3 regions of the Leifsonia lichenia genome follow, and region 3 is predicted to be linked to each of the others. Evidence: predicted binding sites of a transcription regulator. Region 3 holds the regulator's gene; each other region holds the start of a gene.
The links. The regulator HrcA, encoded in region 3, represses chaperone genes, less so after heat shock. The targets are predictions, from matches to a motif close to TTNGCACTCGNNNNNNNCGAGTGCNAA.

Region 1: a site for HrcA is predicted at 2,477-2,503, ahead of groL (chaperonin GroEL). Genes of this name have one in related genera too.
Region 2: a site for HrcA is predicted at 2,856-2,882, ahead of groES (co-chaperone GroES). Genes of this name have one in related genera too.

The regions. Positions count from the first base shown of each region.
Region 1 covers NZ_BAAGWT010000001.1:37,312-43,598, forward strand. The annotation lists gene ACYVGI_RS00200 (hypothetical protein) at 1-431, opposite strand, end outside; gene groL (chaperonin GroEL) at 812-2,431, opposite strand; gene ACYVGI_RS00210 (cold-shock protein) at 2,618-2,821, opposite strand; gene ACYVGI_RS00215 (LytR C-terminal domain-containing protein) at 2,996-3,544, opposite strand; gene ACYVGI_RS00220 (DUF3263 domain-containing protein) at 3,559-3,906, opposite strand; gene msrB (peptide-methionine (R)-S-oxide reductase MsrB) at 4,023-4,424, shown strand; gene ACYVGI_RS00230 (nitroreductase family protein) at 4,427-4,978, shown strand; gene ACYVGI_RS00235 (DMT family transporter) at 4,962-5,939, opposite strand; gene ACYVGI_RS00240 (hypothetical protein) at 6,047-6,172, opposite strand; gene ACYVGI_RS00245 (M57 family metalloprotease) at 6,197-6,287, opposite strand, start outside.
Region 2 covers NZ_BAAGWT010000001.1:260,737-267,023, forward strand. The annotation lists gene guaB (IMP dehydrogenase) at 1-1,211, opposite strand, end outside; gene rarD (EamA family transporter RarD) at 1,300-2,268, opposite strand; gene groES (co-chaperone GroES) at 2,466-2,762, opposite strand; gene ACYVGI_RS01220 (THUMP-like domain-containing protein) at 2,915-4,105, shown strand; gene ACYVGI_RS01225 (DUF4190 domain-containing protein) at 4,169-4,855, opposite strand; gene tsaD (tRNA (adenosine(37)-N6)-threonylcarbamoyltransferase complex transferase subunit TsaD) at 5,072-6,142, opposite strand; gene rimI (ribosomal protein S18-alanine N-acetyltransferase) at 6,139-6,287, opposite strand, start outside.
Region 3 covers NZ_BAAGWT010000002.1:406,421-412,707, reverse strand. The annotation lists gene ybeY (rRNA maturation RNase YbeY) at 1-238, opposite strand, end outside; gene ACYVGI_RS06485 (PhoH family protein) at 248-1,354, opposite strand; gene ACYVGI_RS06480 (histidine triad nucleotide-binding protein) at 1,344-1,697, opposite strand; gene ACYVGI_RS06475 (16S rRNA (uracil(1498)-N(3))-methyltransferase) at 1,719-2,459, opposite strand; gene dnaJ (molecular chaperone DnaJ) at 2,467-3,573, opposite strand; gene hrcA (heat-inducible transcriptional repressor HrcA) at 3,602-4,621, opposite strand; gene ACYVGI_RS06460 (DUF4870 domain-containing protein) at 4,779-5,402, shown strand; gene ACYVGI_RS06455 (DUF4870 domain-containing protein) at 5,546-5,926, shown strand; gene hemW (radical SAM family heme chaperone HemW) at 6,017-6,287, opposite strand, start outside.

The DNA.
Region 1 (6,287 bases), on a different contig from region 3:
TCCTCGCAGTGCGGCCGAGCCGCGAGCGCGGGCGCAGCCGTCGGGACTGGTGCTGCCGCGACCGCGGTCACGATGCTCTGGACGTACTCGTGGAAGCTGTGCTCGGACAGCCCTTCGCTACCCGATTCTGCGCCCGCTGCTGAGAGATTGGCCGAGACGGCGAGCCAGATGTCGCCGACGAGAACGTCGGTGCGGCAGAAGATGGAGTGGCACTCGCCGCCGAGCGACTCGCCGCCTTCGTACGCGGCTCCCGCAGCAGGAGACTCCGTTGCTGCCAGCCGCTCCCAGGCCGAGCGCGCGTGCGGCAGCGTCGCCACAATCACCGTCGGGTCGTGTTGTCCCTCATGGCGCAGGCCTCCGAGCCCGCCCCACCCGCAGAACGAGCCGTTCGCGGCCAGGATCGGCCACGGGCCACGAAGCACGGCTCCCACCTGGAATTCCGTCAACGTCTGCGGTTCCCCAGTTCCTCCAACGAGTTCACGCACCGCGTCCGGAGTCGTCAGGCTCTCGCACGCCGTCGGAGCGACCACGGGCTCCGCGACCGGCGTCGCGGTCGGCGCCGGTGAAGGTGTCGCGGACGCGTGAGAGATCGGCTCTGCCGTCTCGGCGCATCCCGAGAGCAGGCCGACGAGGAGGGCGGTCGCCCCGACGAGCAGCGAACGTGACAACGCGGATGCGCGCATAGATCCCCCAAAGGAATGTGAAACGTTATCTATTCAATCTCACAGAGCCTTCCAAGCCAACTCGGCGCGGACACGAAAGAGGGCGCCTCCCGTGCGGGAGACGCCCTCTTCGTGGTGCTGGGTCGGACTTAGAAGTCCATGCCACCGGTCGGGTCGCCGACCGGAGCAGCGTTCTTCTCCGGCTTGTCGGCGACGACGGCCTCGGTGGTGAGGAACAGGCCGGCGATCGACGCTGCGTTCTGCAGGGCCGAGCGGGTGACCTTCACCGGGTCGTTGATGCCGGAGGCCAGCATGTCGACGTACTCGCCGGTCGCGGCGTTGAGGCCGTGGCCGACCGGGAGGTTGCGGACCTTCTCGACCACGACGCCTGCCTCGAGGCCGGCGTTGATCGCGATCTGCTTCAGCGGAGCCTCGATGGCGACGCGGACGATGTTGGCGCCAGTGGCCTCGTCACCCGTGAGCTCGAGCTTCTCGAAAGCGGTCTTGCCCGCCTGGATGAGGGCCACGCCACCACCGGCGACGATGCCCTCTTCGACGGCAGCCTTCGCGTTGCGGACGGCGTCCTCGATGCGGTGCTTGCGCTCCTTGAGCTCGACCTCGGTCGCGGCGCCTGCCTTGATGACCGCGACACCGCCGGCGAGCTTCGCCAGGCGCTCCTGCAGCTTCTCACGGTCGTAGTCGCTGTCGGTGTTGTCGATCTCGTTGCGGATCTGAGCGACGCGACCGGCGATGGCCTCGGGGTCGCCGGCGCCCTCGACGATGGTGGTCTCATCCTTGGTGATGACGACCTTGCGTGCCTGACCGAGCAGGTCGAGGGTGACGTTCTCGAGCTTGAGGCCGACCTCCTCGGAGATGACCTGGCCACCGGTGAGGATGGCGATGTCCTGGAGCTGCGCCTTGCGGCGGTCGCCGAAGCCGGGAGCCTTGACGGCGACCGACTTGAAGATGCCGCGGATCTTGTTGACGATCAGCGTGGCCAGAGCCTCGCCGTCGACGTCCTCGGCGATGATCAGGAGCTGCTTGTTGGCCTGGATCACCTTGTCGACGATCGGCAGCAGATCCTTGATGTTCGAGATCTTCTGGTTGGCGATGAGGATGTACGGGTCTTCGAACACCGCCTCCTGGCGGTCCTGGTCGGTGACGAAGTACTGCGACAGGTAGCCCTTGTCGAAGCGCATGCCCTCGGTCAGCTCGAGCTCGGTGCCGAAGGTGTTCGACTCCTCGACGGTGACGACGCCCTCCTTGCCGACCTTGTCGATCGCCTCGGCGATGATGTCGCCGATGGTGGTGTCTCCGGCGGAGATGGATGCGGTCGCAGCGATCTCCTCCTTGGTCTCGACCTCCTTGGCGCTCGCGATGAGCTCCTCGGTGACGGCCTTGACGGCCTTCTCGATTCCACGCTTCAGGGTGATGGGGTCTGCGCCGGCGGCCACGTTGCGGAGGCCCTCCTTGACGAGCGCCTGAGCGAGAACGGTCGCGGTGGTGGTTCCGTCACCCGCGACGTCGTCGGTCTTCTTGGCGACCTCCTTGACGAGCTCCGCGCCGATCTTCTCGAACGGGTCGTCGAGCTCGATCTCCTTCGCGATGGAGACGCCGTCGTTGGTGATCGTGGGGGCTCCCCACTTCTTCTCGAGAACGACGTTGCGGCCGCGCGGGCCAAGCGTCACCTTGACGGTGTCGGCCAGGATGTTGAGGCCGCGCTCAAGGCCGCGGCGGGCGTCCTCGTCGAAAGCAATGATCTTTGCCATGGTTGTTTCTCGTCCCTCCCGGACGTCTGCGAAAGATGCGAACGGTTAGCACTCGATCAGATGGAGTGCTAAAGCGATTCTGGCACTCGTGCCCGTCGAGTGCAAGATGAGCGGTCACGCTCGGGGCGGACGCACGAGAGCGCCGCCCCTTTCGGGACGGCGCTCCACCAGGTTGGTTGCTGCGTGCTACGCCGGACGCACCGACTCAGCCTGCGGGCCCTTCTGTCCGCTGCCGACTTCGAATACGACCTGCTGGCCCTCTTCGAGGACCTTGTAGCCGTTCATGTCGATGGCGGAGTAGTGGACGAACACGTCCTGTCCCCCGTCGTCGACGGTGATGAATCCGTAGCCCTTCTCAGCGTTGAACCACTTCACGGTTCCGTTCGCCATGCATTACTCCTATTGCTGTGTTTCGTAGCGACGGCCCATCACCGGCGCGTTGAATCCAGATACTAATGCTTTCAATGCAGGCAAACACCAGCTATTTCGCGAAAAAGACAGGAAATGACCGGAAACCGTTAGAAGTTAAACACGCCCGAAACAAAACGGGATGCACGGAAAACCTCAGCCCGTGAAGTTGCTTCCCAGCACCACTGTGATATCGGCGCCGGTCGCGGCGTAGTCCTGGGTCTCCGCTGTGGTGGCACCGGGGAGCACCTGGGCGACGCCGAGGGCGGCTCCGGCGTTCTTCGCGTCCGAGTAGTAGACGACGGTCTGCGTGAGGTCGGACTTGTCCGCGTTCGCGAGTGCGCCCACCTTGACGCCGGCGGCGGTCAGCTTGGTGCCCGCCGCGGAGGCGAGGTCGGGCGTCGTGGTGCCGTTCAGCACGTTCACCGTGAGCGCAGGGTCGATCGTCGGCACGATGGTCGGCGTCGGCGACGCGGTCGGGGTCTTCGAGGCGGAGCTGGTGCCGGGGGCACCGTGGAACGAGATGCTGCCGTTGACGAGCGAGAGCCCGAAGACGCCTGCTCCGATCAGCACGATGGTGGCGAGCGCCGCCCAGCCGAAGCCGATCCAGCCTCGTCCCTTCGCGCGGGGTGCGCGGTGCGCTCCGACGCGGTTCAGATCGTCCGGAATCGCGTCGAACCGGTCCTTGGGGTACTTCTCAGCCATCGTGTCGAGGGTCCTCAGTCGTCGGACGCGAGCGTCCGGGAGCTTCTGGCGGCCATTCTCGCCTCGCGCAGTCTGAGCAGGCGTTTGACGAGCATGGGGTCGTGCTGCAGAGCGGCCGGCTGGTCGATCAGTGCACCGAGTAGCTGATAGTACCGTGCCGCGGACAGACCGAACTCCTCACGGATGGCCTGCTCCTTGGCACCGGCGTGCCGCCACCACTGCCGCTCGAACGCGATGATCGCGACGTCGCGCTCGCTCAGGCCGTCTGGGCGCTGGATGGATGCCCGGTCGTCTGCCGCGTTCGCCACCCTGGTCCCTTCATTTCCTGTCGGTCGTGCGTCGCTGGTGCGTTCGCGGTTCATCCTATTTCCGGCTTTCTGTGTGTTGGCCTTCCGCCGCGCGGCGGTTCGCGGGACGAAACAGGGAACAGGCGCGGCCCCGCATCCGTTTAGTGTGGAGAACGACGAAAGGAACACGCATGGAGTACAACGTCGCCAAGAGCGAAGACGAGTGGCGCTCAGAGCTCAGCCCGGAGCAGTACGCCGTGCTGCGTGAGGCGGGCACGGAGCGGCCGTGGACGGGCGAACTGCTCGACGAGAGCCGCGCCGGCCTCTACACCTGTGCCGCCTGCGGAGCCGAGCTCTTCAAGTCGGGCACCAAGTTCGACTCGGGATGCGGCTGGCCGAGCTTCTACGAGTCCGTCCGACCGGACGCCGTGCAGCTCCTCGAGGACAACAGCCTCGGCATGGTCCGCACCGAGGTTCGCTGCGCGACCTGCGGGTCGCACCTCGGCCACGTCTTCGACGACGGCTTCGGCACTCCGACGGGCGACCGCTACTGCATGAACTCGCTCTCCCTCAACTTCACCGAGGGCGAGTAGCAGTGTCCAAGCTCGTCGACGCCGTCGCCTCCCGTCGCTCGTACTCGCGAGTGACGGAGGCGGCGCCGACACACGAGCAGCTCCTGCCGCTGATCGCGGCGGCGGGACGCGTGGCCGACCACAGCTCACTGCACCCGTGGCGCGTGATCGAGTTGCGTGGAAACGCTCGCTCCCGCTTGGGCGCCGCGTTCGCGAAGGACGCGCACGCCTCCGGCTCCGACGCGGAGAAGATCGCGGCCAAGCCGCTGCGCGCACCGCTGCTGCTGGCGATCGTCTCGGTTCGCACCAAGAGCGAGAAGGTGCCCGGCTGGGAGCAGGACGCCGTCGCCTCCGGTGTGGCGCACATCCTGAGCCTGCTGCTGCACGACGCCGGCTGGGGCGTGATCTGGCGCACGGGTCACCAGACCAGGGCCAAAGCCGTTCACAAGATGCACGGCCTGAAGAAGAACGAGCGGCTGCTCGGCTGGCTCTACGTCGGCGGCATCCCGGACGGCTCCAAGGAGAGCCACCGCAAGACCGTCGACCCTGAGCGCTACCTCACGACGCTTTCGTAGCCTGGCCGCTCCTGGCAGCGTTCCCCCACCGGATGCTCGCGACGGCCACCGCGACCAGCGCCAGCAGCGTGCCGGCGACCGTCGAGAACGCCACGGGATGCGCGGAGCTCGGTGCGAGCAGATCGAGCAGCAGCGCGGTGAGGAGCTGTCCGGCCACCGTCGCGAGCCCGAGCACCAGCACACCGAGCACACGGACGAGCAGGGCGGCCCCCGCGATGAAGATGCAGCCGATCGCCCCGCCGACGTAGAGCCACGGCTCGGCGGGCAGCGATGTCGGCCAGCCCACGATCGACGAGTGGATGACCATCAGCACCACGAGCACGGTGGTGCCGACCACGAAGTTGATGAAGGTCGCCGTCAGCGCGCTCTCCGCGACGACGCGCACCTGACCGTTGACGGCCTGCTGCCAGCCGACTCCGAGTCCGGCGATGAGCGGAAGCGCCATCATCCAGAGCGGCACGCTCCCGCCGAACTGCGAGGAGACGGCCCAGCTCACGGCCGCCAGCGCGAGAGCCGCGCCGACGACGCGCGCCGGAGTGAGCGGCCGCTTGCCTCCCGCACCGACGCCGATCATGTCGAGGACGAGTCCGCTGACGGTCTGACCCGCGACGATCGACACGGTGAACAGCGCGACGCCGAGCACCGCGGCGGTGAGTCCCTGCGACAGCACGAGGAACGAGCCTGCCGCGCCACCGCAGACGTACCACCAGCGCAGCTCTCCCCCGCGGAGGGCGCCGACGACCCTGCCGAGTCCGCGGCGCCCGGCTGGAGCGACGGCCAGCGCGACCAGCAGGATGAGCAGGCCGGAGCCGAAGGAGATGACGGCGGCGGTGAAGCCGTCTCCGATCCGCGCGCCGAGCTCGCCGTTGACCCTGGACTGCAGTGCGACGCCCGCCCCGCACAGAACGGCGAAGACGATGGCCAGCCACACGGGGAAGGCCCGTCTCCTGTCAGCACTCACCGAACAAGCCTAGATGCACGGGTGGTCCCGCAGCCGCGCGCGCCGGACAGGCGGCACGGCGGGCGGCACGGCGATGCGGGACCACCTGTGCAGAGCGGACGCCGCGGTCAGGGAGCTGGCGCGTCCCCGTCGGCAGGCGTGGGATGCGGCAGCCAGGGGATGTTCTCCTCCGGCGCCACTTCCTTCTCGATGGACAGGTCGTAGTCGTCGTCTTCCGGCTTCTTGTCGGTCATGTCCGACAGCGTACGCCCGGCCGGTCAGACTCCGTAGCGCGCGAGAACGGCTTTCTCGTAGGTGTGCGTGATGACGAGCTCACGGGTGAGATTCTCCCAGTCGCCGCTCTGCACG
Region 2 (6,287 bases), on a different contig from region 3:
CGGGTCTGCATCGCACCGAGCGAGCCCATCCCGCGGTAGTTCTTGAACTGCTTGCCGTTCACGAACACCAGGTCGCCGGGCGACTCCGACGTTCCAGCGAGCAGCGAGCCGAGCATCACGGTGTCCGCACCCGCGACGAGTGCCTTCGCGATGTCGCCCGAGTACTGCAGACCGCCGTCGGCGATCAGCGGGACCCCTGCCGGGCGCGCGGCGAGCGAGGATTCGTAGACCGCGGTCACCTGCGGCACACCGACACCGGCGACGACGCGGGTGGTGCAGATCGAGCCCGGCCCGACGCCGACCTTGATCGCGTCGGCGCCGGCGTCGATCAGGGCCTGAGCACCCGAGCGGGTGGCTGCCTGGCCGCCGATCACGTCCACGTGCTTGGCGCGCGGCTCGTGCTTGAGCCTGCTGATGATGTCGAGCACGCCGCGGCTCTCGCCGTTGGCCGTGTCGACCACGATGACGTCGACGCCCGCGTCGATCAGGGTCATCGCTCGCTCCCAGCCGTCGCCGAAGAAGCCGATGGCGGCGCCGACGCGCAGACGGCCCTCGTCGTCTTTGGTGGCGTTCGGGTACTTCTCGCTCTTGTCGAAGTCCTTGACCGTGATGAGCCCGCGCAGGCGACCGTCGGCGTCGACCAGGGGGAGCTTCTCGATCTTGTGCTCGGCGAAGATGGCGACCGCGGAGTCAGGGTCGATCCCGACCGGAGCGGTGATCAGGGGCATCCTGGTCATCACGTCGCGCACGTAGGTGGTGGTGCGCTCGAACGGCGACACGAAACGCATGTCGCGGTTGGTGATGATGCCGACGAGGGTGCCGTCCCCCTCGACCACGGGGAGGCCGCTGACGCGGAACTGGCCGCACAGTGCATCCACTTCCTCGACGGTGGCGTCGGGGGTGGTGGTGACGGGATTGGTGATCATGCCCGACTCCGACCGCTTGACCTTGTCGACGTGCGCCGCCTGGTCTTCGATCGAGAGGTTGCGGTGCAGGATGCCGATGCCGCCCTGCCGCGCCATGGCGACAGCCATGCGGGACTCGGTGACGGTGTCCATGGCGCTCGAGAGGAGCGGAGCGGAGACCGAGATGCGCTTGGTGAGACGCGAGGAGGTGTCGACCTCACTCGGGATGACGTCTGTGTACCCGGGAAGGAGCATCACGTCGTCGTAGGTCAAACCGATGAAACCGAACGGATCCGACTGATCCATTTCACCCCTTAGTCGTTGCGGAGTTGGAAGAAGTCCGCCGCCACCAGCGCCTGCGGATAATCAATCGTAACGGCAGAACCCTGGTGGTTTATTCCACGGTCGCAACGTCGAGTTCCGCGGCTTTCCGGCCGGAGCGGTTGGCGACGATCATGTCGACGCACAGGATCAGCAGCGCCAGCCAGACGATGGCGAAACCGAACCACCGCTCAGGCGGCATGGCCTCGTGCAGCACCACCACGCCGACCAGGAACTGGATGAACGGGGCGAAGTACTGGATGAACCCCATGTAGACCAGCGGCAGCCTCCGCGAGGCGGCAGCGAAGAACAGCAGGGGCACGGCGGTGATGACGCCGGTGCCGACCAGGGCGACCGTGTGCCAGACGCTGACCGTGCCGAGGGTGACGCCCACTGTCGCGCCGACGACGACGAGCTGCACGATGGCGACCGGGGTCAGCCACATGGTCTCCAGGGTGAGGCCGGAGACCGCATCCACTGCCCCTCCGACACGCTTCTTGATGAGGCCGTACAGTCCGAACGAGAACGCCAGGATGAGCGCGATCCACGGCATCGCGCCGTAGCCGATCGCCAGCACGACCACCGCGACCACGCTCACGCCGACCGCCACCCACTGAGCGACCCGCAGCCTCTCGCGCTGCACGAGCACCCCGAGGAACACCGTCACGATCGGGTTGATGAAGTATCCGAGCGCCGCCTCGACGACATGGCCGCTGACCGTCGCGAGCACATAGGTCTGCCAGTTGACGTAGATGAGCGCCCCGGCGACGCCCATGGTGAAGACGACCCGTTTGTTGAGCAGCAGGGAGCCGAAGGCGCGCCACTTCCGCGTGACCGTCAGCAGGATGGCGCAGAAGACCAGCGAGAACAGCACCCGCCAGGCGACGATCTCCCACGCGCTCGCCGGCACGAGCGACAGGAAGTAGATGGGCAGGATGCCCCAGAGGACGTACGCGGAGATGGCGTAGACGAGACCGGAGCGGCGGTGTTCCGACAGGGGCTTGGTGACGGGATCGCTCTGGGATGTTTCGCTCTGGGACACGGAGCGATCCTACGCGCGACGACGCGCCGGATGCGGAGCTCCGTTCAGAAGGAGACGGCGCGCGCCACGCCGACGGCTTCTCCGTTCAGAAGGAGAAACTGCCCGGAATCGCGGCGGATCTCCGTTCGGACGGAGATCCGGCAGAACGACGATGGCCCGGATGCGCGTGCGCACCCGGGCCATCGAACGGCCTGTCGTCAGCGGACGACGACCGCCAGAACGTCGCGAGCGGAGAGAACGAGGTAGTCCTCGCCACCGAACTTGACCTCGGTTCCGCCGTACTTGGAGTAGATCACCTTGTCGCCGACGGCGACGTCGAGCGGAACGCGGTTGCCGTTGTCGTCGATGCGGCCGGGGCCGACGGCGACGACTTCGCCCTCCTGCGGCTTCTCCTTGGCAGTGTCGGGAATGACCAGACCAGATGCAGTGGTCTGCTCAGCCTCGACCTGCTTGATGACGATGCGATCCTCGAGCGGCTTGATGGAGACCGACACGGTTGACCCTCTTTCCTACAAACACAGGCGTGAACAAAAGACGTGAGTTAGCAGCCTCATAGTGAGAGTGCTAACACGAGTTTAGAGGGTGCGTTAGCAGTCACGCAACGTGAGTGCCAGGAGGATGACACAGACGAGGTAGCGTGAGTCGCATGGACCGGTCGGAACTCGTCGAGCTGCTCTCCACCGAGGGGCTGCGGCTGCTCGATTCGCTGCCGCCGTACCACTCGGAGCGCGACGTGCTCCGGCTGGTCAGCGACCTGCGCAAGGCCGGCCACTCTCCTGGACTGGTGGCTGCCGTGCTCACCCAGGCCAAGCTGCGCTCGAAGGCGACGGCCAAGTTCGGCGCCTTCGCCGACCGGATGCTGTTCACCGAATCCGGCCTGGAGCAGGCGACCAGACTGCCCGTCGCCGCACGGCACGCGGGACGCTTCCACGCGGCCGGGCTGGAGCGCGTCGCCGACCTCGGCTGCGGCATCGGTGGCGACGCGCTCGCGATCTCGGCACTCGACATCGAGGTGCTGGCCGTGGACGCCGACGAGGTCACCGCCGCGATCGCCAGCTACAACCTCGCGCCGTTCCCCCGCACGACGGTGGAGCACAGGAGGGCGGAGGACGTCGACCTGCGCTCGTTCGACGGCGTCTTCCTCGATCCGGCCAGACGCACGGCCGGGCACGGCCAGACGTCCAGGCTCACCGACCCGGACGAGTACTCCCCCTCCCTCGGCTTCGCCTTCGAGCTGGCGACGGGACGGTCGGTCGGCGTCAAGCTGGGCCCGGGACTCGACCGCGACCTCATCCCCTCGTCCGCCGAAGCCCAGTGGATCTCCGTGGACGGCCAGGTGGTCGAGATGGGCCTCTGGTTCGGCGTGCTCGCGCGCCCAGGCATCGGCCGCGCCGCGCTGGTGATCAAAGGCGACGAGGCCACCGAGCTCACCGCGCGCGCCGACAGTGGCGACGAGGAGACCGGCCCGCTCGGCGAATACGTCTACGAACCGGACGGGGCGGTCATCCGCGCCAGGCTCATCGGCGACCTCGCGCGCAGCATCGACGGCAGGATGCTCGCGGACGGCATCGCGTACATCACCTCCGACAGTCTCGCCACGACGCCGTTCGCCAGCGGCTTCCGCGTGATCGAGACACTGCCGTTCAACGAACGCGACCTGAAGCGCGCCCTGCGCGACCGCGGCATCGGGACCCTCGAGATCAAGAAGCGGGGCGTGGATGTGGACCCCGCCGCCCTCCGCAAGCGCCTCTCCCTCAGCGGCTCGGCGTCGGCGACGCTGCTGCTCACGCGCGTGGCAGGTAAGCACACGGCGATGCTGGTGGAACGCATCCACTGACCGGAGACGACGATGGGCCGGGACGCGCTCACGCGCATCCCGGCCCATCGGACAGTCGGCGGATCAGTATCCGCTGTAGTAGTTGCTGCTCGCGCTCACGGCGATGACGAAGATGATGATGACCACCCAGATGATCACCGAGAACAGCACGCTGACGAAACCGGTGATGATACCGGTGAGCCAGAAGCCCTTCGCGGCCGGTTCCTTCTTCTTGCCGATGAAGCCGAGAATGATCGCGGCGACGCCGAACGGGAAGCCGATGCCGTAGACCCAGCCGAGCACGACACCGATGATGCCGCCGACCATCGACAGGATGCTCAGCGTCGGCGACTTGGCGGGAGCCGCGTACGGCTGCGCGTATCCGGGGGCCGGCTGTCCGTACGCGGGCTGACCGTATGCCTGCTGCTGGCCATAGGCCTGCTGCTGGCCATACGGCTGCTGACCGTACGGCTGCTGCTGACCGTAGGGCTGCTGCTGACCATAGGGCTGCTGCTGACCATACGGCTGCTGCTGGCCGTACGGCTGGCCCGGGGCCTGCGGCTGCTGGCCGTATCCGGCCGGCGGGACGGGCGCTGCCGGGGGCACGGGCGCTGCCGGGGCAGCCTCGGGCGCAGCGGGTGCAGCGGGCGCAGCGGGCGCTGCCGCGGGCTCGACGGGGGGAACAGCGCCGGTCTGCGCCTCTCCGGTCGGCACGTCGCCGCTCTGTGCGTTGGGGTCCACCGGCTCCGCCGGCACGTTCGGATCGGTCATGAGACCCATCTCCTTCAATCCTGAGAAATTCCTGTATCGCAGCCAATGCTGGCAGCGGGTGCACACGGGTGTCAACGACAGTCCCCCATCGGCGCCCCCTCGACCAGCCTACCGATCGGGATGCGCGACCGTGAGCGTCCGCACAGGAATGGGGACCGCGGTACCACGTGGCCTGGCGGTGACGCGATACCTCGGTCGTATCCGGGCCCCTGCAGGTCAGCGCATGACCTGGATCTCCGTGACAGGGAGGGTCGAGTCCGCCGAGAAGCCGAGGGTGCTCGGCTCGTGGCCCGCCATGATCAGTTGCGCGCCGAGAGCGGCGATCATCGCCCCGTTGTCCGTGCACAGCGACAGGGCGGGGATGCGCAACTCGACGCCCGCGGCCGTCGCCCGTTCCTGTGCCACCTGCCGCACCCGAGCGTTCGCGACCACCCCTCCCCCGAGCAGCAGGCGAGGGACGCCGAAGTCGGCGCAGGCGGCGAGCGCCTTCGTGATCAGCACATCCACGACGGCCTCGCGGAACGAGGCGGCGACGTCGGCGACGGGCACGGGCTCTCCCGCATCCTGTCGCTGTTCGACCCAGCGCGCGACCGCGGTCTTGAGACCGGAGAACGAGAAGTCGTACCGGTGGTGTTCGAGGTCTTTCGGCTTGGTGAGGCCGCGCGGGAACCGGATCGCCTTCGGGTCTCCGTCGACGGCGACCCTGTCGATCTGGGGGCCTCCCGGATACGGCAGCCCGAGGACGCGCGCGACCTTGTCGAACGCCTCCCCTGCCGCGTCGTCGATGGTCTCGCCGAGCAGCTCGACGTCGGTCACCAGGTCGCGGACCAGCAGCAGCGAGGTGTGGCCGCCGGAGACGAGGAGAGCGATCGTCGGCAGTTCGACGGGGTGTCCGTGCCCGCCGTGCGCGTCGAGCAGGTCCGCGCCGACATGGCCGACCAGGTGGTTCACCGCGTACAGCGGTTTGCCGAGCGAGAGGGCGAGCGCCTTCGCCGCCCCGACGCCGACCATCAGCGCACCGGACAGCCCAGGACCGCTCGTGACGGAGACCGCGTCGATGTCGGCCAGGTCGATGCCCGCGTCGGCGACGGCCGTGCGGAGCGTCGGCGTCAGCGCCTCCAGGTGGGCGCGCGCGGCGACCTCGGGAACGACGCCGCCGTAGCGGGCGTGCTCGTCCATCGATGAGGCGATCGTGTTGGCGAGCAGGGTCGTCCCCCGGACGATGCCGATGCCGGTCTCATCGCAGGAGGTCTCGATGCCGAGGACGAGGGGGTTCGCTCTGTTCATGCCGTCGTCTCTGCCGTCGTCTCTGTCGTGGTCTCGGTCGTCGTCGTTGCTGTCGTCGCCGTCGCTGTCGTGGTCTGCGGGGTCGGCACGGCGAGGCGCATCACGATCGCGTCGACGCCGTCCGGCTGGTAGTAGCGCGGCCGGA
Region 3 (6,287 bases):
CCGGTTCCTCCTCCGTGCCTGGGCGGAGCTCGTCCATCGGGAAGCTGAGGACGTCCGTCGGACCTGGCTCGTCCATCCACTGCACGTGCAACTGCTCCATCGCCGCCTCGTCGACCAGGACGATGGCGAGCTCGGCATCCGGATGCACGTGCATGATGTCGAACGCGTACCCCGCGAGGCGCTGCAGCGCCGCCTCGTCCACCGCGATGGCCGACTCATTGTTGACTTCGATACTCATGGGCCGGGCCTAACGTCGTTTCGGGAAGCGGTCGCGCGGGACGGAGGAGCGGCGCTCGGCGCGGTTGGCGAACTCGGCCGCCTGCTCGCGCTCATAGTGCAGCGCCTGCTTCTGCGCGTCGTACTCGGTGTATGCGTCCACGATGCGTCCGACCAGCGTGTGCCGGACGACGTCGTCGCTCGTGAGCCGCGCGAAGTGGATGTCGTCGATGTCTTTCAGCACGCGTGTCACCAGGCGCAGACCGCTCGCCGCGGTGGGCAGATCGACCTGCGTGATGTCGCCGGTCACGACCATCCGCGAGCCGAAGCCGAGCCTGGTGAGGAACATCTTCATCTGCTCCGGCGTGGTGTTCTGCGCTTCGTCGAGCACGATGAACGAGTCGTTGAGGGTGCGCCCGCGCATATACGCCAGCGGCGCGACCTCGATCGTTCCTGCCGCGAGCAGCTTGGGCACGATGTCCGGGTCCATCATCTCGTTGAGGGCGTCGTAGAGCGGACGCAGGTAGGGGTCGATCTTGTCGGTGAGCGTGCCGGGAAGGTAGCCGAGGCGCTCTCCTGCCTCGACGGCCGGGCGCGTCAGGATGATCCGGTTGACCTCTTTGCGCTGCAGGGCCTGAACGGCCTTCGCCATCGCAAGGTAGGTCTTCCCCGTGCCGGCCGGACCGATGCCGAACACGATCGTATTGTGATCGATGGCGTCGACATACTGCTTCTGACCGAGCGTCTTCGGCCGGATCGCTTTTCCCCTGGCGGTCAGGATCGCCTGGCTCAGCACATCGGACGGGCTCAGGCCGAGACCGGTGTCGAGCATCTTCGCCGAACTGGTCACCTCGGCCGGGCTGATCTCCTGGCCGTTGCGCACCATCAGCAGCAGCTCCTCGATCAGGCGGCGGGCCGCATCCACCTGGGCCGGGTCGCCCGTGAGCGAGATCTCGTTGCCGCGCACGTGGACGCTGACCTGCGGGTACTGCCGCTCCAGAGTGGTCAGCAGGCGGTCCTGCGGGCCGAGCAGCCGCACCATCTGCACGCCGTCGACGTGCAGGCGCGCCTCGGACGTGTCCGCCGAATCCGTGGCTTCCGGTTCTTCCGCTGCAGGCGTTGATTCGCTAGTCGGCAAGGCTTCCTTCCTCGAGCTCTCCGCTCAGAACGTGGGCGTGGACGTGGAACACGGTCTGCCCCGCGTTCGCCCCTGTGTTGAAGATCAAACGGAAATCGCCGTCCGCGTGTTCCTCGGCGAGTCGTTTCGCCGTCGCGACCAGCTCGGCGAGCAGCGCGGGATCGCCGGCGGCCAGCTCGACGACATCGCGGTACTCCTCGGTCTTCGGCACCACCAGAAGGTGCACGGGCGCCTTGGGCGCGATGTCGCGGAACGCGATGATGCGCTCGCCGTCGTAGACGATGTCGGCCGGGATCTCCCCCGCGATGATGCGCGAGAAGATCGAGGGCTGCTCGGTTTCCATGTGTTCCATCTTAAGCGCCGACTACCAACGACCGATGGATGCGTTCAGCACGGCCAGAGCGGCGGGCCCGGCCGTCGAGGTGCGCAGCACCGTCGCGCCCAGGCGCACGAGCTCGGCCCCCGCAGCGCGGAACGCGTCGAGCTCGGACGGTGCGATGCCGCCTTCAGGGCCGACGACGAGCACCAGCGGGCGCGCATCGCTGCTCGCCTCGCGCACCGCATCGGTGAGCTTCGCCTCTGCGTCGGGCTCCAGCACGAGCACTCGGGAGTCGGCGCAGAGCGCGGCGACCTGCTTCGTCGTGGCCAGCTCGCCGACCTCCGGCACCCAGGCGCGGATCGACTGCTTCGCCGCCTCGCGCACGATGGTCGACCAGCGCTCGCGGCCTTTGGCGACCTTCTGCCCCTCCCACCGGGAGACCGAACGGCTCGCGGCCCACGGGACCACCGCATCCACACCGAGCTCGGTGGCCGCCTGGATCGCGAGTTCGTCACGGTCGCCCTTTGCGAGCGCCTGCACGAGCGTGATCGCCGGAGCCTGCCGCTCGACGCGCTGCACGTCGGCCACGTCGATGGTGAGCTCGGCGCTGGTCGCCTCGACCACCTCGCCGCCCGCCACCAGGCCGCGGCCGTTGCCGATCATCACGGTCTGGCCCGGCCTGGTGCGGTTCACCGTCGCCGCGTGCTTCGCCTCCTGCCCCGTGATCGACAGGCGTTCGCCGACCGAGACCTCGGCCAGGTCTTCGCGCAGGTAGAGGGAGCTCATCGCAGGTTCAGACGTTCAGGAAGCGGTCGCGCAGCTTCGCGAACAGGCCCTGCTGGAACCGCGCGAGCGACGGCTCGCCCTGCTTGTGCGTGCTGGCGAACTGCTTGATCAGCTCGCGCTCCTTGTGGTCCAGCTTGGTGGGGGTGACCACCTGGATGCCCACTCGCAGGTCGCCGCGGCCGTTGCCGCGCAGGTGCGTGATGCCGCGATCCTTCACCGTGATGATGTCGGCGCTCTGGATGCCGGCCTTCAGCTCCAGCTTGATGTCGCCGTCGAGTGCCTTCACCGTCGCCGTGGTGCCGAGGATCGCATCCGTCATCGCCACTTCGAGCGTGCAGAGCAGATCGTCGCCGTCGCGGCTGAACACGTCGTGGTGCTTCACCTTGATCTCGAGGTACAGGTCGCCGTTCGGGCCGCCGGCCGGACCGGCCTCTCCGCTGCCCGGCATCTGCAGGCGCAGGCCGGTGTCGACACCGGCGGGGATGTCGACGGGGACGGTGCGACGGGCGCGCACGCGGCCCTGACCCATGCAGGTGACGCACGGCGTCGCGATCACGGTGCCGTATCCGCGGCAGGTGCCGCACGGCGTGGACGTCATCACGTTGCCGAGAAGCGACCGGACAGAGCGCTGGATGCTTCCTGTCCCGTGACAGATGTCGCAGGTGACGGGAGCGGTGCCCGGCTGGCAGCACGAGCCGTTGCAGGTCTCGCAGACGATGGCGGTGTCCACCTCGAGGTCGCGGTGGGTGCCGAAGATGACCTCGTCGAGGTCCACCTCCACGCGCAGCAGCGCGTCCTGGCCGCGCTCGCGGCGCGACTTCGGGCCGCGGGACTGCCCGCCGCCGCCGAAGAAGGTCTCGAAGATGTCGCCGAAGCCGCCGAAGTTCTGGCCGGCTCCGCCGAACCCGGCCTGCGGCCCGAGGTCGTACTGCTCGCGCTGCTGCGGGTCGCTCAGCACGTCGTACGCGTGGGTCACCAGCTTGAAGCGTTCGGACGCCTCGGCGGACGGGTTCACATCCGGGTGCAGCTCACGGGCGAGGCGGCGGTACGCCTTCTTGATCTCATCGGGGGTGGCGTTGCGCTCAACGCCCAAAACTTCGTAGTGGTCGGCCACAGACGGCTTATCCTTCGTGTTCGTTGTCTTATTCGCCGAGCAGGCGGGAGAGGTAGCGGGCCACCGCTCGCACGGCGGCCATGTTGCTCGAATAGTCCATGCGGAGCGGGCCGAGCACGCCGAGACGCGCCAGCTCCGACCCGGATGCGGTGTAGCCGCTCGACAGCACGGACGTCTCGGCGAGCCCGAACGACGCGTTCTCGCGCCCGATGCTCACCGCCACCCCGTGCTGATCGCCCGCCATCTCACCGAACAGCTTCAGCAGCACGACCTGCTCCTCGATGGCCTCGAGGACGGGGTAGATGCTCCCGGAGAAATCGTGCTCCGTGCGCACCAGGTTCGCGGCTCCTGCCATCACCAGCTTGTCCTGACGGTTCGCAGCGATCTGCTCCATCAGGGCGGAGGCGACGGGAGCGACCAGCGCCTGCGTGCGCTCGGTCAGCGCATCCGGAAGCTGGGCGAGCCTGGCGGCGGCGTCCGCGAGGGGAAGCCCGGCCGCTGCCCCGTTGATGGCGCCGCGGATCTCCGCGACCTCCTCGTCGGACAGATCGGCTGCGAGTTCGATGGTGCGCTGCTCGACGGCGCCGGTGTCGGTGATCAGCACGCTGAGCAGCCTCCGCGGCGCCAGCGTGACCAGCTCGATGTGCCGGATGCGCGACCGCGACACCGACGGGTACTGCACGAGAGCGACCTGGTTGGTGAGCTGCGAGAGCATCCGGACGGTGCGCGCGAGCACATCGTCCAGGTCGGCCGACTCGCCGAGGAACACCTCGATGGCCTGCCGCTGCGCCTGGCTGAGCGGACGCACCTCCGCGAGGTGGTCGACGAACAGGCGGTAGCCCTTGTCCGTCGGCACCCGACCGGAGGAGGTGTGCGGCGCGGCGATCAGGTCTTCCTCTTCCAGGGCCGCCATGTCGTTGCGGATCGTCGCGGCGGAGACGCCGAACGAGTGACGCTCGACGATGCTCTTGGAACCGACCGGTTCGCGCGAGGCGACGTAGTCCTGCACGATCACGCGCAGCACCTCGAGGCTCCGCTCAGAAACCATCCGACCCGCCTCCCGAAGACCCTTAGCACTCACTGAACCTGAGTGCTAATCATAACGCGCTGACACGCCCACGCGACCATTGCCCCACCGCGAGCGGCGGCAGTACGGTATGCGCACAGGTTCGATTCGTACGATCCGCGAACGAAAGGCTCCGACCATGAGTGACCCGAACCAACCGCCGGTCGATCCGGCAGGCGGCGGCGTCCCACCGCAACAGCCGAACGTACCGCAGCAGCCGACAGGCCAGGTGCCGCCGCAGGCGCCGCAGCCTCCTCAGCAGCCGCAGCAGCCGTACGGCGGGCAGGTGCCTCCGCAGCAGCCGTACGGTCAGCAGCCGCCCCAGCAGCCCGGCCAGCCGTATGGGCAGCAGCCCGGCCAGCCGTACGGGCAGCCTCAGCAGCCCGGCCAGCCGTACGCGGCCCCCGCCGCGCCGCTCGACCCCGCGCAGGACAAGCAGTGGGCCTCGTTCGCTCACCTCGGCGGAATCCTCTGGATCCTGCCGTCGCTGATCATCTTCCTCGTGTTCAAGGACCGCGGGCAGTTGACCAACCAGGAGTCCAAGGAAGCGCTCAACTGGCAGATCACCTGGATCATCGTCTGGGTCGCCTCCCAGATCGTCGGCGCCGTGCTGGCGTTCACCGGCTTCGGCTGGCTGATCTTCGGCCTGCTCATCCCGTGGGTCCTCTACGTCGTCAACCTGATCTTCTCGATCCTCGGGTTCGTGAAGGTCAACGGCGGCGGCACATACCGCTACCCGGTGAACTTCCGGTTCATCAAGTAGTCGATCCGGCCGCGTCGAAGACGCCGAGAGACCCCGCGTCTCTCGGCGTCTTCCCAGTTTCGGCACGTTTGCCCTACTGTTGTGGCTGACGATCCCGTCCACGACCCCGCCCGCCCCAGTCGGGCGAAGCCAAGGAGAGAACAATGTCCGCAACGCCCCCGCCGCCGCCCAGCGCACCGTACGGAGGCCAGTCCCAGCAGCTCAGCCCCTCGGATGAGAAGCTCTGGGCGACGCTGGTCCACATCGGTGGCATCATCTTCAACTGGATCCCGGCGCTCGTCGGCTACCTCGTCCTCAAGGACAAGGGACCGTTCGTCCGCGCGCACACCGCCACCGCACTGAACTTCCAGATCACGATCTTCATTGCATACATCGTCGGCGGCATCCTGTCGATCGTGTTCGTCGGCGTGATCATCATCGCCGCCGCGGCCGTGCTGAACATCGTCTTCAGCATCATCGCCGCCATCAAGGCCAACCAGGGTCAGTACTACGTCTACCCGGTGGCGATCAAGTTCGTCAGCTAGCACGACCGGTCGGTTCCGTCATCGAGTGGTCTCGAATTGCCGTGTGCACTCCTGCACCCGCGGCGATTCGGGACCACTCGTTGCGTCTGGTCAGTCGTCGAGCAGGCGGCGGACGACGGCGTCGGCCAGGAGGCGGCCGGAGAGCGTCAGCTCGATCGTCCCGCGGAGGGCGGCACGCGCATCCACCAGTCCGTCGGCGATGAGACCGGCGACGGCCGTGCGGCCGTGCTGGTCCAGCTCCGCGATAGCGATGCCGTCCCGGATGCGCGTGAGCAGCAGCACCCGCTCCACCCGCCTGGTCTCCGCATCCAGGGTCTCCCTGCCGGCGGCGGGCGACTCCCCCGCCAGCACGCGGCCGGCG